DNA from 2 places in the Mesorhizobium sp. C120A genome. Region 1 is predicted to be linked to the other one. Evidence: predicted binding sites of a transcription regulator. Region 1 holds the regulator's gene; the other holds the start of a gene.
The links. The regulator HrcA, encoded in region 1, represses chaperone genes, less so after heat shock. The targets are predictions, from matches to a motif close to GTTAGCACTCNCNNNNNGNGAGTGCTAAC.

Region 1 (7,945 bases):
CTCTGATGCCATGAAAGCCTGCAACGGCAAAACGGATTCGATTGCGCCAAGCAGGGCATGAAAGCCGGTCATCCTCGCCTGAAAGCGAGAGATGGTTCACTTACGCCCCGAAGGCGGTCGGCTATCTCGCATGGCTCCGAACGGCAGGAGCACCCATGTTAGCCAAAAGACTTCACATCCAGCTCATGAAGTGGATGCCCAACAACTATTCCGAAGCACGCGGTCACGTCCACGAGCTGGAATGGTATCTGTGGTTCGAGGGGCGTCAGGCTTTCAGCCTGTTCGACAAGGGCGATAGCGATGTCGTTCCGCAGACTGGATATTTTACCGACAGCCGGGACCCTGGCGCTCACGCCATTCGTCCGATGATCTATCCGCTGGTCGTCAACAACCGGTTCAAGGTGCGACTGGTGGCGATCGAGCGTGACGGACCGCAAAAGATAGACCCCGACGACACCGCCAAAGGCGAATTCTACATCGACCTCGACACCAAATATCCACCGGTCTCCGACTGGCGCATCATCGCTGCCGATCCGCGCAATACCGACCTCAACGTGGAAGCGTCGTTCCAGCTGCAATGGCTGGACTATGTCGATACCGCCGAGATTGCCGAGGATGGCCCGCCACGCATCATCGACAAGTCCAACTATCCCTATCCCTGGGGCGCCAATGTGATGGTGTTCGAGCACTGGCTCGGGCTTGGCCGCAAGGCGCCGCTCAAACTCATCGACCCGAACCGCGCTTCGCGCCGCGAATACTGGATGATCAATGGCAATGCGGCCCGGCGCATGGTGCAGGACCTCTATCGCTTCAACGTCAACCAGCTTGGCGTCGCCAACGACACCATCAGCAGTGTTTACGTGCCGAAGCTCAATGCCGGCCACGTCACGGTGACGCTTTACGAACACGATTTCAGCGACGGCCGCTTCGCGCAAGGGGCGAAGAAGTCCTTCGGCTCGGTCGGCCTCTTCAATCTCAGGGATACCGGTTTCGATGACCGTGTCTCATCGGCCGAGGTGATCCATACCTATCCCAAGGTGATCCATCGGGACGTACATTAGGGCCGGTTGCGCAGTTCGCCGGCTCAGGACGGGCCGTCGACATGGGTGATGCGCCAGATGGTGCCGTTGCCATCCTCGGTGACGATAAGCGCACCGTCCCTGGCCACCGCGACGCCGACCGGCCGGCCCCAGACGGCGTCGTCGGAGAGGACGAAGCCGGTGATGAAATCCTGGTACTCGCCGGTCGGCTTGCCGTCGCTAAATCTGAGCCGCACCACCTTGTAGCCGGTCCTCATACCACGGTTCCAGGAGCCGTGCAGGGCGACGAAGGCGTCACCCTTGTACTCTGCCGGGAAATTGCCGCCGTCATAGAACGCGATGTTGAGCGGCGCCGAATGCGCCTGCATCAGCACGTCGGGCACGGTGACCGAGCCGGCGAGGTCTGGGCGCGCGCCCTCGTGACGCGGGTCCTCGTTGGCGCCGATATAATACCAGGGCCAGCCATAGAAGGCGCCGTCCTTGACGGAGGTGGCATATTCGAACGGCACATCGTCGCCGAGACCGTCGCGCTCGTTGACGACACACCACAGCGCGCCGGTCGCCGGCTGCACGGTCATGCCCGAACAATTGCGCAGGCCGGTAGCGAGGATGCGGCCATTCTTGCCGTCGGGGCCGAAGGCCAGCACGTCGGCACGGCCATCCTCGGAACCCCAGGTGGCGCCGAGTGGCTGTGATTTTGCCCAGGCGTCAACGCCGCTATTCGGTGCCTTCCCCATGCCCTCCGCGACGTTAGATCCGGAGCCGACCGAGAGATACAGCGTCTTCCCGTCCGGCGAGAAGGCGATATCGCGGGTCCAGTGGCCGCCGGTAGGGATGTCGGAGACAATCGTCTCCGGTTCGCCGGAGGCTTTAAGGTCGCCGTCGCGATAGGCGTAGCGGACCACGCTGTCGTTGTTGGCGACGTAGACCCATTGCGGCTTGTCGCCAGGCGGGTAGAAGGCGATGCCATAGGGCTCGTTGAGATCGTCGGCAAAAATGCCCTCTTCGGCCGGCTTCGCGCTACCCTTGGCCAGCCGATAGACGCGGATCTGGTTGGCGTCACTGTCGGCGACGAACAGGTCGCCGTTCGGCGCCACGCGCACGACCCGCGGATTGGAAATGCCGGAAGCAACCAGTTCGGCCGAAAACCCAGGCAGCAGGACGGGCTTCGCGCCCTCGGGCCGATCGCCAAGGCCGGCGCTGTTGGAGGCGGATTCGGTGATGTTGGGTCTTTTCAGATCATCCGGCCTAATCAGCCGGCGCACACCTGGCTCGTCGGCCGTCCAGTCGCCGAAAGCGTCTTTGCCGGTCAGCAGCGGTTGATCGGCCTCCTGGGCGAAGGCGCTGGTGGCCAGAAGCAGGGCAAGGCCTGCCAAGCCGGCAATCCGGATCATGCTGTTCTCCTCGAACTCGCGCCGGTCGGCGCGTCATGCACAAGGGAGATATTGTGCGGCCGCCGCAAAAGAGAAGCGTGCGCGCGCGCAGATTCGACGAGAGAACCGCTCAACTTTCCTCTTCGACGTCGAGATCGTCGTCGAGACGCTTTTCCAATGCGACGAGATCTTCCGGCAGCGGCAAGCCCATGGCGCGCATTTCGCGCAGTTTTTCGCGCAGCTGCTCCTGGATTTCGTGCTCGTCCTCCGGCTGGTTGACCATTTCTTCGAGCAGCATGCTGATCTGGGCCTTGAACGATTCAAGCGCCATTCTGCGGCCTCCTTTACGGTGATCCCGGCTTTCGAATTATCTTAACATCCGGGTAATCAATTGCGCAGTGTAGTCGACCATAGGCACGATGCGGGCATAATTCAGCCTGGTCGGGCCGATGACGCCGAGCGCGCCGACGACGCGGGCGTCCTTGTCGCGGTAAGGCGCTACGACCAGCGACGAGCCGGAGAGCGAGAACAGCTTGTTTTCCGAGCCGATGAAGATCCGCACGCCGGGGCCGTCCTCGGCGAGGTCGAGCAGCTGGATCAGCCCGTCCTGCGTCTCCAGATCCTCGAACAGGTGGCGCAGCAATTCGATATCGGCCTGGGCGGTGACGTTTTCGAGCAAATTGGCGCGGCCTCGCACGATAAGGCGCGCCGGCAGGCCGCTATCGGCGCCGGCCCACACCGCCAGGCCTTTCTCGACCAGATCCTGCGACAGCGTGTCCAGCGCTGCCCTGGTCTCGTCCTTGATGCGGGCGATCTCGATGCGCGCCTCGGCGAGCGTGCGGCCCCTGATATGGGCGTTGAGGAAGTTGGAGGCCTCGTGCAGCTGCGAGACGGTGATGCCGGCCGGCAGGTCGACGACGCGGTTCTCGACATCGCCATTCTGCGACACCATCACCGCCAGCGCCTTGGTCGGCTCGAGCTGGATGAACTCGATGTGCTTCAGCGCCACCTCGTTCTTGGTGGCGAGCACCAGGCCGGCGCCGCGCGACATGCCCGACAGCATCTGGCTGGCCTCGGTCAGCATGTGTTCCAGCGTCGCGCCCGAGCCGGAGGCGCGCACCTGCGCCTCGATGACCCGGCGTTCCTCGTCGGAGAGATCGCCAAGCTCCATGAAGGCATCGACGAAGAAGCGCAGGCCGGTCTGGGTCGGCAGGCGCCCGGCCGAGATGTGCGGGGCATAGATCAGGCCGAGATGCTCGAGGTCGCTCATCACGTTGCGGATGGTCGCCGGCGACAGCGACGACGGCAGGATGCGCGACAGGCTGCGCGATCCCACAGGCTCACCGTCCTTCAGATAGGATTCGACGATGCGCCGGAAAATGTCGCGCGAACGCATGTCGAGCGATTGCAGCGCGGGCGCCAGCAGACTGGGTTCGGTGACTGCCTTGGTCATTCGAGCCAAAAACCTCCGGCTCAAGGATATAGACTTCCATCGCCCCCGCGCAACCCGGCGTCTGTGCCAGATCGCCCGGCCTTTTCCTTTGCGCCATGGGCTGCATGCGTCTACAAGCCGCCGACGCAACCGTAAAAGAACAGAAAGAGGCCTCGATGCGCCCTTCTAAACGCCAAGCCGACGAAATGCGCGCCATCTCCTTCGAGCGCGGCGTCTCCAAACACGCCGAAGGCTCGTGCCTGGTGAAATTCGGCGACACGCATGTGTTGTGCACGGCGAGCCTGGAGGAAAAGGTGCCGGGCTGGATGCGCAATTCCGGCAAGGGCTGGGTGACGGCGGAATACGGCATGCTGCCGCGTTCGACCGGCGAGCGCATGCGCCGTGAAGCTTCGGCCGGCAAGCAAGGCGGCCGCACGCTGGAAATCCAGCGGCTGATCGGCCGCTCCTTGCGCGCCGTTGTCGACCTGCAGGCGCTGGGCGAACAGCAGATCACCGTCGACTGCGACGTCATCCAGGCCGATGGCGGCACCCGCACGGCGTCGATCACCGGCGGCTGGGTGGCGCTTTACGATTGCCTGCGCTGGATGGAAGCGCGGCAGATGGCCAGGGTTGCCAAGGTGCTGAAAGATCATGTCGCGGCAATTTCCTGCGGCATCCATGACGGCCAGCCGGTCATCGACCTCGACTATATCGAGGATTCATCTGCCGGCACCGACGCCAATTTCGTCATGACCGGCAAGGGCGGCATCGTCGAGATCCAGGGCACCGCCGAGGGCGAGCCGTTCTCGGAAGGGCAGTTCGCGGAGCTGATGGGCCTGGCAAAGAAGGGCATTCAGCGGCTGGTGAGCTTGCAGCAGATGGCTGTGGCTTGATTGAATTTAACGTGATGACGTCGGCGATCCTTCACACCCCCCTCTGGCCTGCCGGCCATCTCCCCCGCAAGGGGGGAGATCAGAGGTCGCTACCGTTTTCGCCAACCATCAACGTTGAGACGCCGCCAGCGGAACTGCCAATCTCCCCCCTTGCGGGGGGGATGCCCGGCAGGGCAGAGGGGGGTGCCTGATGCACCCCTCCGCTATTCTTGAGTCAGCGCTTTACGTCACGGATCTCGCCGCTGCCGAGACATTCTACTCCGATGTCCTCGGCCTCCCTCTCCTCGGCAAGGTCGACGGCCGCCATCTCTTCTTCCGCTGCGGCCCGGGCGTGCTGCTCATCTTCAACGCCGAAGCCACCAAAATCCCGCCGGCGCCCGATGCGCGGCTGAAAGTGCCGCCGCATGGCACGGTCGGCGAGGGCCATCTCTGCTTTGCCGCAAGTGAGGATGAACTCGCACAGTGGAAGGCGCAACTTGAGGCGAAAAACATCGCCATCGAAAGCGAATTCGAATGGCCGCAGGGCGGGCGCTCGATCTACATACGCGACCCCTCGGGCAATTCGATCGAATTCGCCGAGCCAAGGATCTGGGGCCTTTGATGCATTCTCTCGATGGAAAGAAGATCGTCGTTGCCAGCCACAATGAAGGCAAGCTGCGCGAATTCGCCGATTTGATGGGTCCGTTCGGCTTCGAGGCGAAGTCGGCCAAGGACTACGGCCTGCCGGAACCGGAGGAGACCGGCACCACCTTCGAGGAAAACGCCTACATCAAGGCCTTCGCCGCGGCTAAGGCGACCGGCCTGCCGGCGCTGTCGGACGATTCGGGCCTGTGCGTCGACGCGCTCGACGGCGCCCCCGGCGTCTACACCGCCAATTGGGCCGAAGCTCCCGATGGCAGCCGCGACTTCGGGATGGCCATGCAGCGCACCGAAGTGGCCTTGCAGGAGGTCGGCGCCGCCAAGCCAGCGCAGCGCAAGGGGCGGTTCGTCGCCGTCATCTGCCTGGCCTTCCCCAATGGCGAGGCTGAATATTATCGCGGCGAAGCTGAGGGAACGCTGGTGTGGCCGCCGCGCGGCGAACTGGGCTTCGGCTACGACCCGGTGTTTTTGCCCGACGGTTTCGACAAGACGTTCGGCGAGATGAGCGCTGAGGAAAAACACGGCTGGAAGCCCGGTCAGCCGACGGCGCTGTCGCACCGCGCCCGCGCCTTCCAGAAATTCGCCCGCGCCAGGTTAGGCTCAGCTTAATGTCGCTGGACCGCAGCCCGGGCTTCGGGGTCTACATCCATTGGCCGTTCTGCGCGGCCAAATGCCCGTATTGCGACTTCAACAGCCATGTCCGTCACCAGCCGGTCGACCAGGAGCGCTTTGCCCGCGCCTTCGAGAACGAGCTGAAGACCATGAGCGAGCGGACCGGGCCGCGCGAAGTGACCAGTATCTTTCTCGGCGGCGGCACACCGTCGCTGATGCAGCCGCAGACGGTGGCGGCGGTGCTGGACGCCGTGGCGAAGAACTGGACGGTGCCCGACGGCATCGAGGTGACGCTGGAAGCCAATCCGTCCTCGGTCGAGGCCGAGCGATTTCGCGGCTACCGCGCCGCCGGCGTCAACCGTGTGTCGCTCGGCGTGCAGGCGCTGAACGACAAGGATCTGCGCTTCCTCGGCCGGCTGCACAATGTCGACGAGGCGCTGCATGCAATTGGCCTGGCACGGGACATATTCCCAAGACTCTCCTTCGACCTGATCTACGCCCGCCCCGGCCAGACGCTGGACGACTGGCAGGCGGAGCTCGAACAGGCGATCGGCCATGCCGCCGACCATCTGTCGCTCTACCAGCTGACCATCGAGGAAGGCACGCCGTTCCATGCCCTTCATGCGGCGAAGAAATTCATCATCCCCGATAATGACCGGGCCGCCGATCTCTATGCGCTGACTCAGGAGGTCACCGCGGCGCATGGCCTGCCGGCCTATGAGATTTCCAACCACGCCAGGCCGGGCGCCGAGAGCCGGCACAATCTGACCTATTGGCGCTATGGCGAATATGTCGGCGTCGGACCGGGCGCGCATGGCCGCTTTATCGAGAACGGCCACCGCACCGTGACGATCGCCGAGCGGATGCCGGAGACCTGGGCCAATCTGGTGGAGGCCAGGGGCCATGGCGTCACCGGCGGCGAGATCCTGACGCGCTCCGAAGAGGCCGACGAGTTCCTGCTGATGGGGCTGAGGTTGGCCGAAGGCATCGACCTTTCCCGCTACGAGGCGTTTTCCGGGCGCGGCCTGTCGAGCGCCCGGCTGACCGTGCTGCAGGATGAGGGGCTGGTGGCGCCGATCGGCAATGCCAGGCTACGCGCCACGCCAGCCGGCATGATCGTGCTCGATGCCGTGGTGGCGGATTTGGCGCGGTGAGCCCACAGGGCAAATGGCCGGGCTGTTGGACGATTTATCGGCTTGAGCAAGGATGTTAGAAAGTCGACTTGTTGAACCGCTGGCGTGCCAGCGCCGCATCCGAGGTGACTCCTGCGATGACGTTCCTGATCCACGAGACCTTGATGACATTGAACACGGATGATGTGTTCGAGTTTGGATTGACCGAAATCTTGAGATCTCCAGAGCAAGACGACCTCTTTGAGGCTCAGGCGATTTTCATCAGGAACGCAACGGTCACATCGAAACTAAAATTGACCCACTTGAGCGAATTCAGCGTTGTCCTCAGTTTCATAACATATATTGGAAATAAGCTTCGCGGAATCGCCAAGGATGAGTTGCTCGAGTTTGATCTGAATGGACTCACATTTGATCAGTACATCCCTCTCAGCAAAAATCTGCGTAAGATCTGGGATGAGTAGTCGGTGAAGAACGTCCTGTTCGTCTGCAGCCAGAACCGCTTGCGCAGCCCGACCGCCGAGCAGGTGTTCTCCAAACGTAGGGATATCGAGGTCGAGTCGGCCGGCACCAATCACGATGCAGACACGCCGCTGACGCATGAACTGGTCGCCTGGGCCGACATCGTCTTCGTGATGGAAAAAGCGCACCGCACCAAGCTGCAGAAGAATTCAAGGAGAGCCTGAAGAAGGCCCGCGTCATCTGCCTCGACATCCCGGATGACTACGGATCCATGGATCCGGAGTTGATCGACCTTCTGAAGGCACGGGCTTCGCGATATCTCGATTGAACTATGGGGGCTTCGTAACCACGCGTTCGTCATCCT
Region 2 (7,945 bases), 1.3 Mb from region 1:
GACGTTGCTGGAGCCCGGTGCAAGGGCTGCCACAGATGGCCTGAACCTGAATCCGCCTTTCTTGAGGCGTTGCGACTATCATCGCGGCGACACGCAGCTCTTGATTGGTGTGCGAAATCCTCAGCAGATCCATCGGGCTGAGCCGCTCAGCAATATCAACGAGAATGTCCAGCGGCAGATCAAGGATACTCAGAGGAGGAAACGCTCTTGAGGCTCAGAGCGCGTCTGCTCCACTATAGATCAGGATGATTCACCGGGTCCTTCAACGCCAGCCGCCGGTTCCGATGAGAGAATTGTCCCTGATATCACGCTCGATGGAGTTAAATGCCGAGATGGGCGCCTTGCCACGCTCCTCAATGCCCCTCATGATTCACCGCCTATAGCTACCAACTGAATGAATCATCGTGATTGTCGCGCAGCGGAATCCTCAAGGATCGGGCAGTTCGTAGGGGGCGCCGGTTTGACCAGGTTGAGCCCGCGAATTGCTCGATCAGACAAGATCCTAATTCTCGACCATGCGGTGAGGCTCGAACGAGATCCTCGGGACGCACTCCAAGGTTTCGATCATGTTCGGCACACAAGGAAAGGGCGGCATTGCTGCCGCCCTGTCCGCTGTAAGTTGATAGGGGCTGGATTAAAAATCCATACCGCCCATCCCGCCCATGCCGCCCATACCGCCGCCGCCCATGCCGCCAGGCATGCCGCCGCCAGCTGACTCCTTCTTCGGAGCCTCCGCGATCATGGCTTCGGTGGTGACGAGCAGGCCGGCGACCGAGGCCGCGTCCTGGAGGGCAGTGCGAACGACCTTGACCGGATCGACGATACCCATGGCGATCATGTCGCCATATTCGCCGGTCTGGGCGTTGTAGCCGTAGGTCGCGCCCTTGTTGTCGAGGATCTTGCCGGCAACGATCGAAGCTTCCGCACCTGCGTTCGAAGCGATCTGACGGGCCGGAGCCTGCAGTGCACGACGAACGATGTTGATGCCGGCAGCCTGGTCGGCATTGACGCCGGTCACCTTGATGTTGGCCGAAGCGCGCAGCAGTGCGACGCCGCCGCCTGCAACGATGCCTTCTTCCACGGCCGCGCGGGTCGCGTTGAGGGCGTCGTCGACGCGGTCCTTCTTTTCCTTGACTTCGACTTCCGTCGCGCCGCCGACGCGGATCACCGCGACGCCGCCCGCGAGCTTCGCCAGACGTTCCTGCAGCTTCTCCTTGTCGTAGTCCGACGTGGTCTCTTCGATCTGCTGCTTGATCTGGGCAACGCGGCCCTGGATCTCGTCCTTCTTGCCGGCGCCGTCGACAATGGTGGTGTTCTCCTTGGAGATCGACACCTTCTTGGCGCGGCCGAGCATGTTGAGGCCGACATTCTCGAGCTTGATGCCGAGGTCTTCCGAAATGACCTGGCCACCGGTCAGGATGGCGATGTCTTCCAGCATGGCCTTGCGGCGATCACCGAAGCCCGGCGCCTTGACGGCGGCGATCTTCAGGCCACCGCGCAGCTTGTTGACGACCAGCGTGGCCAGAGCCTCGCCTTCGACGTCTTCCGAGATGATGAGCAGCGGCTTGGAGGTCTGCACGACGGCTTCGAGAACCGGCAGCATGGCCTGGAGGTTGGACAGCTTCTTCTCGTGCAGGAGGATGTAGACGTCCTCGAGCTCGGCAACCATCTTGTCGGCGTTGGTGACGAAGTAGGGCGAGAGATAGCCGCGGTCGAACTGCATGCCTTCGACGACTTCCAACTCGGTCTCGGCGGTCTTGGCTTCTTCAACCGTGATGACGCCTTCATTGCCGACCTTCTGCATCGCTTCGGCGATCATCTTGCCGACCGACTCGTCGCCATTGCCGGCGATCGTGCCGACCTGGGCAACTTCCTCGGAGGTCTTGATCTTCTTGGCAGCGTTGCCGAGAGCCGCGACCACTTCGGTCACGGCCAAGTCGATGCCGCGCTTCAGGTCCATCGGGTTCATGCCGGCGGCAACGGCCTTGTTACCTTCCTGGACGATCGACTGCGCCAGGACGGTCGCGGTCGTGGTGCCATCACCGGCGATGTCGTTGGTCTTCGAAGCAACTTCGCGGATCATCTGCGCGCCCATGTTTTCGAACTTGTCGGAAAGTTCGATTTCCTTGGCGACGGTGACGCCGTCCTTGGTGATGCGCGGTGCGCCGAACGACTTGTCGATGACGACGTTGCGGCCCTTGGGGCCGAGGGTCACCTTCACCGCGTCGGCGAGGATGTTGATGCCGTGAAGCATGCGCTCGCGCGCGTCGCGGGAGAATTTTACGTCTTTGGCAGCCATTTTTTAGCTCCTGGCAGGGGCTTGCGATCAAGCCCGAAATTCAGTTGACGGTGAGGCCGATAATCAGCCGATGATGCCCATAATGTCGGATTCCTTCATGATCAGAAGGTCTTCGCCATTGAGCTTGACTTCGGTGCCCGACCACTTGCCGAACAGGATGCGGTCGCCGGCCTTGACGTCCAGCGGGACCAGCTTGCCGGCTTCGTCGCGAGCGCCGGAGCCGACGGCGATGATCTCGCCTTCCTGCGGCTTTTCCTTCGCCGTATCCGGGATGATGATCCCGCCGGCGGTCTTGGATTCGGATTCGACCCGGCGTACGACCACGCGGTCATGCAGCGGCCGGAAATTCGACTTTGCCATTTTTGGATTTCCTTGGTGCGGATGTTGAACGGTGCTCCGTTGCCGGAGCATGCCTAGCACTCAGCCGAAGCGAGTGCTAACGCGGCAATGAGATAAGCCGCAGGCTCCTGCTAGTCAAGACGGAAGAGCAAAGAGCAAAGAGAAAAGAGAAGACAGCAAAGAGCAGCCAGCAAAGAGCGTGTAAGCATCGAGCCTTTTATGTGAGCAATGTCGGGTATCCGACATATATGGGGCGGCTCACCCTTTGTAATTGAGCTTTATTCAGATGGTACGATTGGTGCAACGGGTGTTGCATTTGAACTCATCCAGAGGCTCGCACGGGTCGTGCTGCGTCAGCTTGGTCATGTCGAGCTTCAGAAGGCCATTTTTTGGCATTGGTTCTGTTGCTCCTATTGCCATTCATGACCAATCCTGCGCGCGTGAGCCGGCCGGCTAGATTCCAACCACGAGAGCGCCGCCGCTGAGACCCGCACCCGCCGCCGCCAGAAGGATTTTCTCTCCTGGCTGGAATGGCTTCATCTGGTTGGCGAGCGAGAGCGACAGCGGGACCGTCGCGGCCGAAGAGTTGCCGTATTCGGCAATCGTCTTGACAATTGCTTGGTCCGCAATGCCGAGGTTTCTTCCGACCGCGCCGAAAATCCGAGTATTGGCCTGATGCGGCACAAACCGGCCGACATTGTGTGGCCGCACTCCCGCAGTGGCTAGCGCGGCTGTCGAGCAATCGGTCATCATCTCGACGGCCTTTGCGAACACTTCGGGCCCGTCGGTCATCGTCATCCGGGTCTGCCCGAGGTCGAGGTCGCCATGGAACGGCGTGTTGCTTCCTCCTGCGGGAATCTGGATCAGCCCGTAGCGCGAGCCGTCCGAAGCCACCGAGGCACCGAGAATGCCCCGATCAGCATCATCGCACTGACCGATCACCAGGGCGCCGGCGGCATCGGCGAACAAGACTGAGCTCGCGCGCTCGGCTGGATTGATGCGGCGGCTGAGGATGTTGGCGGCGATGACCAGCGCTGGTTTGCCATGCAGGCGGGTGAACCCGTCCGCAAACATGAGCGCATAGATGAAGCCGGCGCAGGCGCCGGTCAGATCGACCGCGCCTGCGCGGCCAAGGCCAAGCTTGTGTGCGACCAGCGGCGCGCTTGGCGGCAGAAGATGGTCGGGCGTCGAGGTGGCAAGCAACAGCAGACCGATGTCGTGGCGCGCAATACCGGCGTTCACCAGCGCCATGTCGCCAGCCCGGGTGGCAAGACCCGACAGCGTGTCTTCGTCCGTTGCCCAGAAGCGCGAACGGATTCCGGTACGCCTTTCGATCCAGCCCGGCTCGAGGCCGAGATTGCTCTCGATCTCGGCATTGGCCACCTTGCGCCCAGGCACGTGATGGCCAAGTCCGAGAATGCGCGACGACTTGCTCATGGCCTTGACCCGAAGCGTTCCCCGGCCTCCTCGATGGCGTCATATAGTCGTTCGAGCTCGTCGCCTGCGATGCAATAGGGTGGCAGAAGGTAGAGGACATTGCCGAGCGGGCGCACAAGTAGGCCGCGCTCGAGGAAGAAAGCGCGCAGCTTCGGACCAATCTCGGCGAGATAACCTGCTGAACCGGTTCGCAGGTCGAGCGCCGCGATCGTTCCCGTGGCTCGACAGTCGGCAAAATATGGATTGTCCCGAAAGCGTTGCAGCCCGACGGCCTGCATCACGCTCAAGGCCGTGATCCGCCCGGCCACTGGCTCGTCGCGCCAGATCTCGACATTGGCGAGTGCTGCCGCACAGGCAATCGGATTGGCGGTGTAGGAGCTCGAATGGAAAAACGTCTTCTTCCGGTCCTCGGAATAGTGCGCCCGGAAGATGGCATCGGTGACAAGCGTTACGGCCAGCGGGATGGTGCCGCCGGTCAAGCCTTTGGAGGTGCACAGGATATCTGGAGAAATCGATGCCTGCTCGCAGGCGAACATGGTTCCGGTGCGTCCCCAGCCGGTCATCACCTCGTCGGCGATCAGCAGCGAGCCGGAGGCCTCAGTGATCTTCTTCAATTCGGCCAGAACCGATGCTGGATACATCAGCATGCCGCCGGCGCCCAGCACCAGCGGCTCGACGATCAAGGCTGCGGCTCGTCGATCGCGGGTCACAGCCTCGAAACGATCCAGAGTCTCCTGCTCGTGCCCCGCGGCCGGAAAGGGGATGATGTCGACCTCGAACAGCAAGGGTTCATAGGCGGCGTTGAAGACGCCACGCGCACCGACGCTCATCGTTCCAATCGTGTCACCATGATAGCTATGCTCCATGACGACGATGCGAGAGCGCGGCGCGCCGATGTTGCGGAAATAACCGAGCGCCATCTTCAGCGCGACTTCGACTGAGGTCGAGCCACTGTCGGAATAGAACACCCAGTCGAGTCCAGCGGGAGCGAGGCCGACAAGCGCCTTGGCCAAGCGCTCTGCCGGCTCGTGCGTGAAGCCCGCAAAGATAATCTGGTCGAGGCTCGACGCGGTTGTCTCGATTGCCTTCATGATGCGGGGATGGCGGTGGCCATGTGTGACGACCCACCAGGAGGAGATGGCGTCCAGGATGCGGGCGCCGTCGGCCCTGTGGAGATAGGCGCCCTCAGTCAGGACGATTTCTGGGATCGCAGGCTCGAGTGCGTGCTGGGTGAAGGGATGCCACACATGAGACTGCGACATCAGTCACCTCCAGTAATCGAGGCGAAGGCAAAGCCGGCAACCATTGCGTCCCTCAGTGTTTTCCCCGTCAGCACATCGAGGTGCGGCAGCCTGCCGAGCTGCGGGGCACCGCTGAATTCCACGATGGTCCGTTGCGTATCGGCCATCTCATCGCCGATGAAAGCGATGCCCGCCAACGGGATGGAGCGGGCGCGGAGCGCCTCGACCGATAGCAAGGTGTGGTTGATGGTGCCGAGTGTGGTGCGGGCGCACAGAATAACGGGCAGCCGCCATTCAGCGAAGATGTCGATTAACCTTGTGCGCCGGTTGAGCGGCACCATTAGGCCGCCGGAGCCTTCGATGACGAGCGGCGTCGGTAGGACGGGAAAAGCAAGATCGGCAGCCTTGATCGCCACGCCGTCGATCTCGGCCGAACGATGCGGCGACAGCGGGCTCCGCAAGCGGTAGGCTTCCGGCAGCACGCGCTCTGAGGGCAAGCCGGCAAGCCGCGCGACAACCTCGCTGTCGGTCTCGCCGTCGAGGCCCGATTGCACCGGTTTCCAGTAAAAGCCGTCCAGCAAACCGGCGAGCCCAGCCGCAAACACGGTCTTGCCAACTCCGGTATCCGTTCCGGTGATGACGATGCGTTGGGTCATATCGCCTCCGGTGATGTTTCGGCCAACACCTCGACCAGCGCCTCGACCATGGCGGAAATGTCGGCTTCGCCAATATTGAGCGTCAGTGAGATGCGCAGCCGCGACGTGCCCTCGGGCACGGTCGGAGGACGAACGCCGCGTATGTCGAAGCCGCGGGCCTGCAGGCGCGCCGCCACTGCCATGGTGCGCCTGACATCGCCGATTACTAAGGGCTGGATCTGAGAGCCACTTGGTGTCACACCCCAGCGATTGACCAACCGGCCGGCGCTGGCGACGCGTTCATGCAGCTGAACACGCCGCATAGGCTCGTCGGCGAGCATTGCGAGTGATTCGCGCGCCACGACCGCCATCAGTGGCGATGGCGCGGTTGCGTAGATGAATGGCCGGCAACGGTTGATCAGATATTCGCACAGTGCCCTCGGCCCGGTGACGAGCCCACCAGATGCGCCGAGCGCCTTGCCGCAGGTGTGGAGCGCTATGATGTTGTCGCGGCCCTCGAAATCGGCGGCAAGCCCCCGGCCATCCGGTCCCCAGACGCCGGTGGCATGCGCCTCATCAATGACGATGAATGCGCCGTGCCGATCGGCAAGTGCGACCAGGCTCTCCAAAGGCGCGCAGTCGCCATCCATGCTGTAAAGGCTTTCCACCGCGATCCAGACGCATCCCATGCCGCCTGCGACGCGCCAACGTGTAATCGCATCCTCGACAGCGGTGGCGTCGTTGTGCGCGGCCAGCACGAACTGTGCGCGCCCGGCCTGCGCACCCTCATGCATGCTGGCATGGGCGAGCTGATCGACAACCAAAAGATCGCCCTTCTGCGGCAGGGCGCTCAGCAGAGCGAAGTTGGCGATGTAGCCGCTGCCGAAGAACAGCGCGCGGTCGGCTCCAAAGAATGCCGCCGCGTCTGCCTCGAGCTGCTCGTGTTCCGGTGCATTGCCGCGCAACAGCCGCGACCCGGTGGCGCCAACCGGCGTGCCCCGCGCAATCGCCGCCACAACCGCATCGCCAAGTCTTCTGGACGCGGCCAGCCCGAGATAGTCGTTCGACGAGAAGTCCAGCCCGGCGCGGGGCGAAAGCGTCCGCAGCCGGTCCTTGCGCGCTAGCCCCTGCAAGGTCGCATCATAACGGGCAAGCGGCGCCCCGTTCATTGCGCCTCGAGTTCCATCGGATCGATGCCAAGGCGCCGGAACAGCAGGGTATCCTTGTCCTCACCGGGATTGTCCGCCGTCAGCAGCGTGTCGCCGAAGAAGATCGAGTTGGCGCCGGCAAAAAAGCACAGCGCCTGCATCTCGTCAGTCATCGCGGTGCGGCCGGCGGACAGACGGACATGCGATTTCGGCATCATGATGCGCGCCAGCGCGATCACGCGCACGAATTCGATCGGCTCAATGGGCTTGGCGTCTGCAAGCGGCGTACCGGCGATCGGGATCAGCATGTTGATCGGAACGCTTTGCGGATGTTCCGGCAGATTGGCCAGCGTCACCAGCATGTCGATCCGGTCCACCGGCTCCTCGCCCATGCCGACAATGCCTCCACAGCAGACCTTGATGCCGGATTTGCGAACGTGGTCAAGCGTCTCGAGCCGCTCGGCAAAGCTCCGCGTACCGATGATCTCGCTATAGTAGCGTTCTGACGTATCGATGTTGTGGTTGTAGTAGTCGAGGCCCGCCTGCTTCAGTCGAGCGGCTTGCTCAAGATCGAGCATGCCGAGTGTCATGCAGGTCTCCAGGCCCAGCGCCTTGACGCCTTCGACCATCGCCACCACCGCATCCATGTCGCGCGCCTTGGGGTTTCGCCAGGCCGCGCCCATGCAATAACGCGTGGCGCCGGCATCACGCGCCTTGGTCGCTTCGGCGATGACGCGCCTGACATCCATCAGCTTGGACGCCTCCAACCCGGTTTCGTGACGCGCCGACTGGCTGCAATAGCCACAATCCTCCGGGCATCCTCCGGTCTTGATGCTGAGCAGCCGG

Region 2: a site for HrcA is predicted at 2,712-2,740, ahead of groES (co-chaperone GroES). Genes of this name have one in related genera too.

What each region holds. Positions count from the first base shown of each region.
Region 1 is NZ_CP100476.1:696,538-704,482, forward strand. Features, by position in the region: gene NL532_RS03430 (hypothetical protein) at 156-1,061, shown strand; gene NL532_RS03435 (PQQ-dependent sugar dehydrogenase) at 1,085-2,434, opposite strand; gene NL532_RS03440 (hypothetical protein) at 2,544-2,744, opposite strand; gene hrcA (heat-inducible transcriptional repressor HrcA) at 2,781-3,866, opposite strand; gene rph (ribonuclease PH) at 4,022-4,738, shown strand; gene NL532_RS03455 (VOC family protein) at 4,929-5,339, shown strand; gene rdgB (RdgB/HAM1 family non-canonical purine NTP pyrophosphatase) at 5,339-5,986, shown strand; gene hemW (radical SAM family heme chaperone HemW) at 5,986-7,143, shown strand; gene NL532_RS03470 (hypothetical protein) at 7,215-7,583, shown strand; partial or broken gene NL532_RS03475 (low molecular weight protein tyrosine phosphatase family protein) at 7,587-7,909, shown strand.
Region 2 is NZ_CP100476.1:6,075,004-6,082,948, reverse strand. Features, by position in the region: gene groL (chaperonin GroEL) at 635-2,299, opposite strand; gene groES (co-chaperone GroES) at 2,363-2,659, opposite strand; gene bioZ (3-oxopimeloyl-[acyl-carrier-protein] synthase BioZ) at 3,092-4,075, opposite strand; gene NL532_RS29565 (adenosylmethionine--8-amino-7-oxononanoate transaminase) at 4,072-5,337, opposite strand; gene bioD (dethiobiotin synthase) at 5,337-5,972, opposite strand; gene NL532_RS29555 (8-amino-7-oxononanoate synthase) at 5,969-7,120, opposite strand; gene bioB (biotin synthase BioB) at 7,117-7,945, opposite strand, start outside.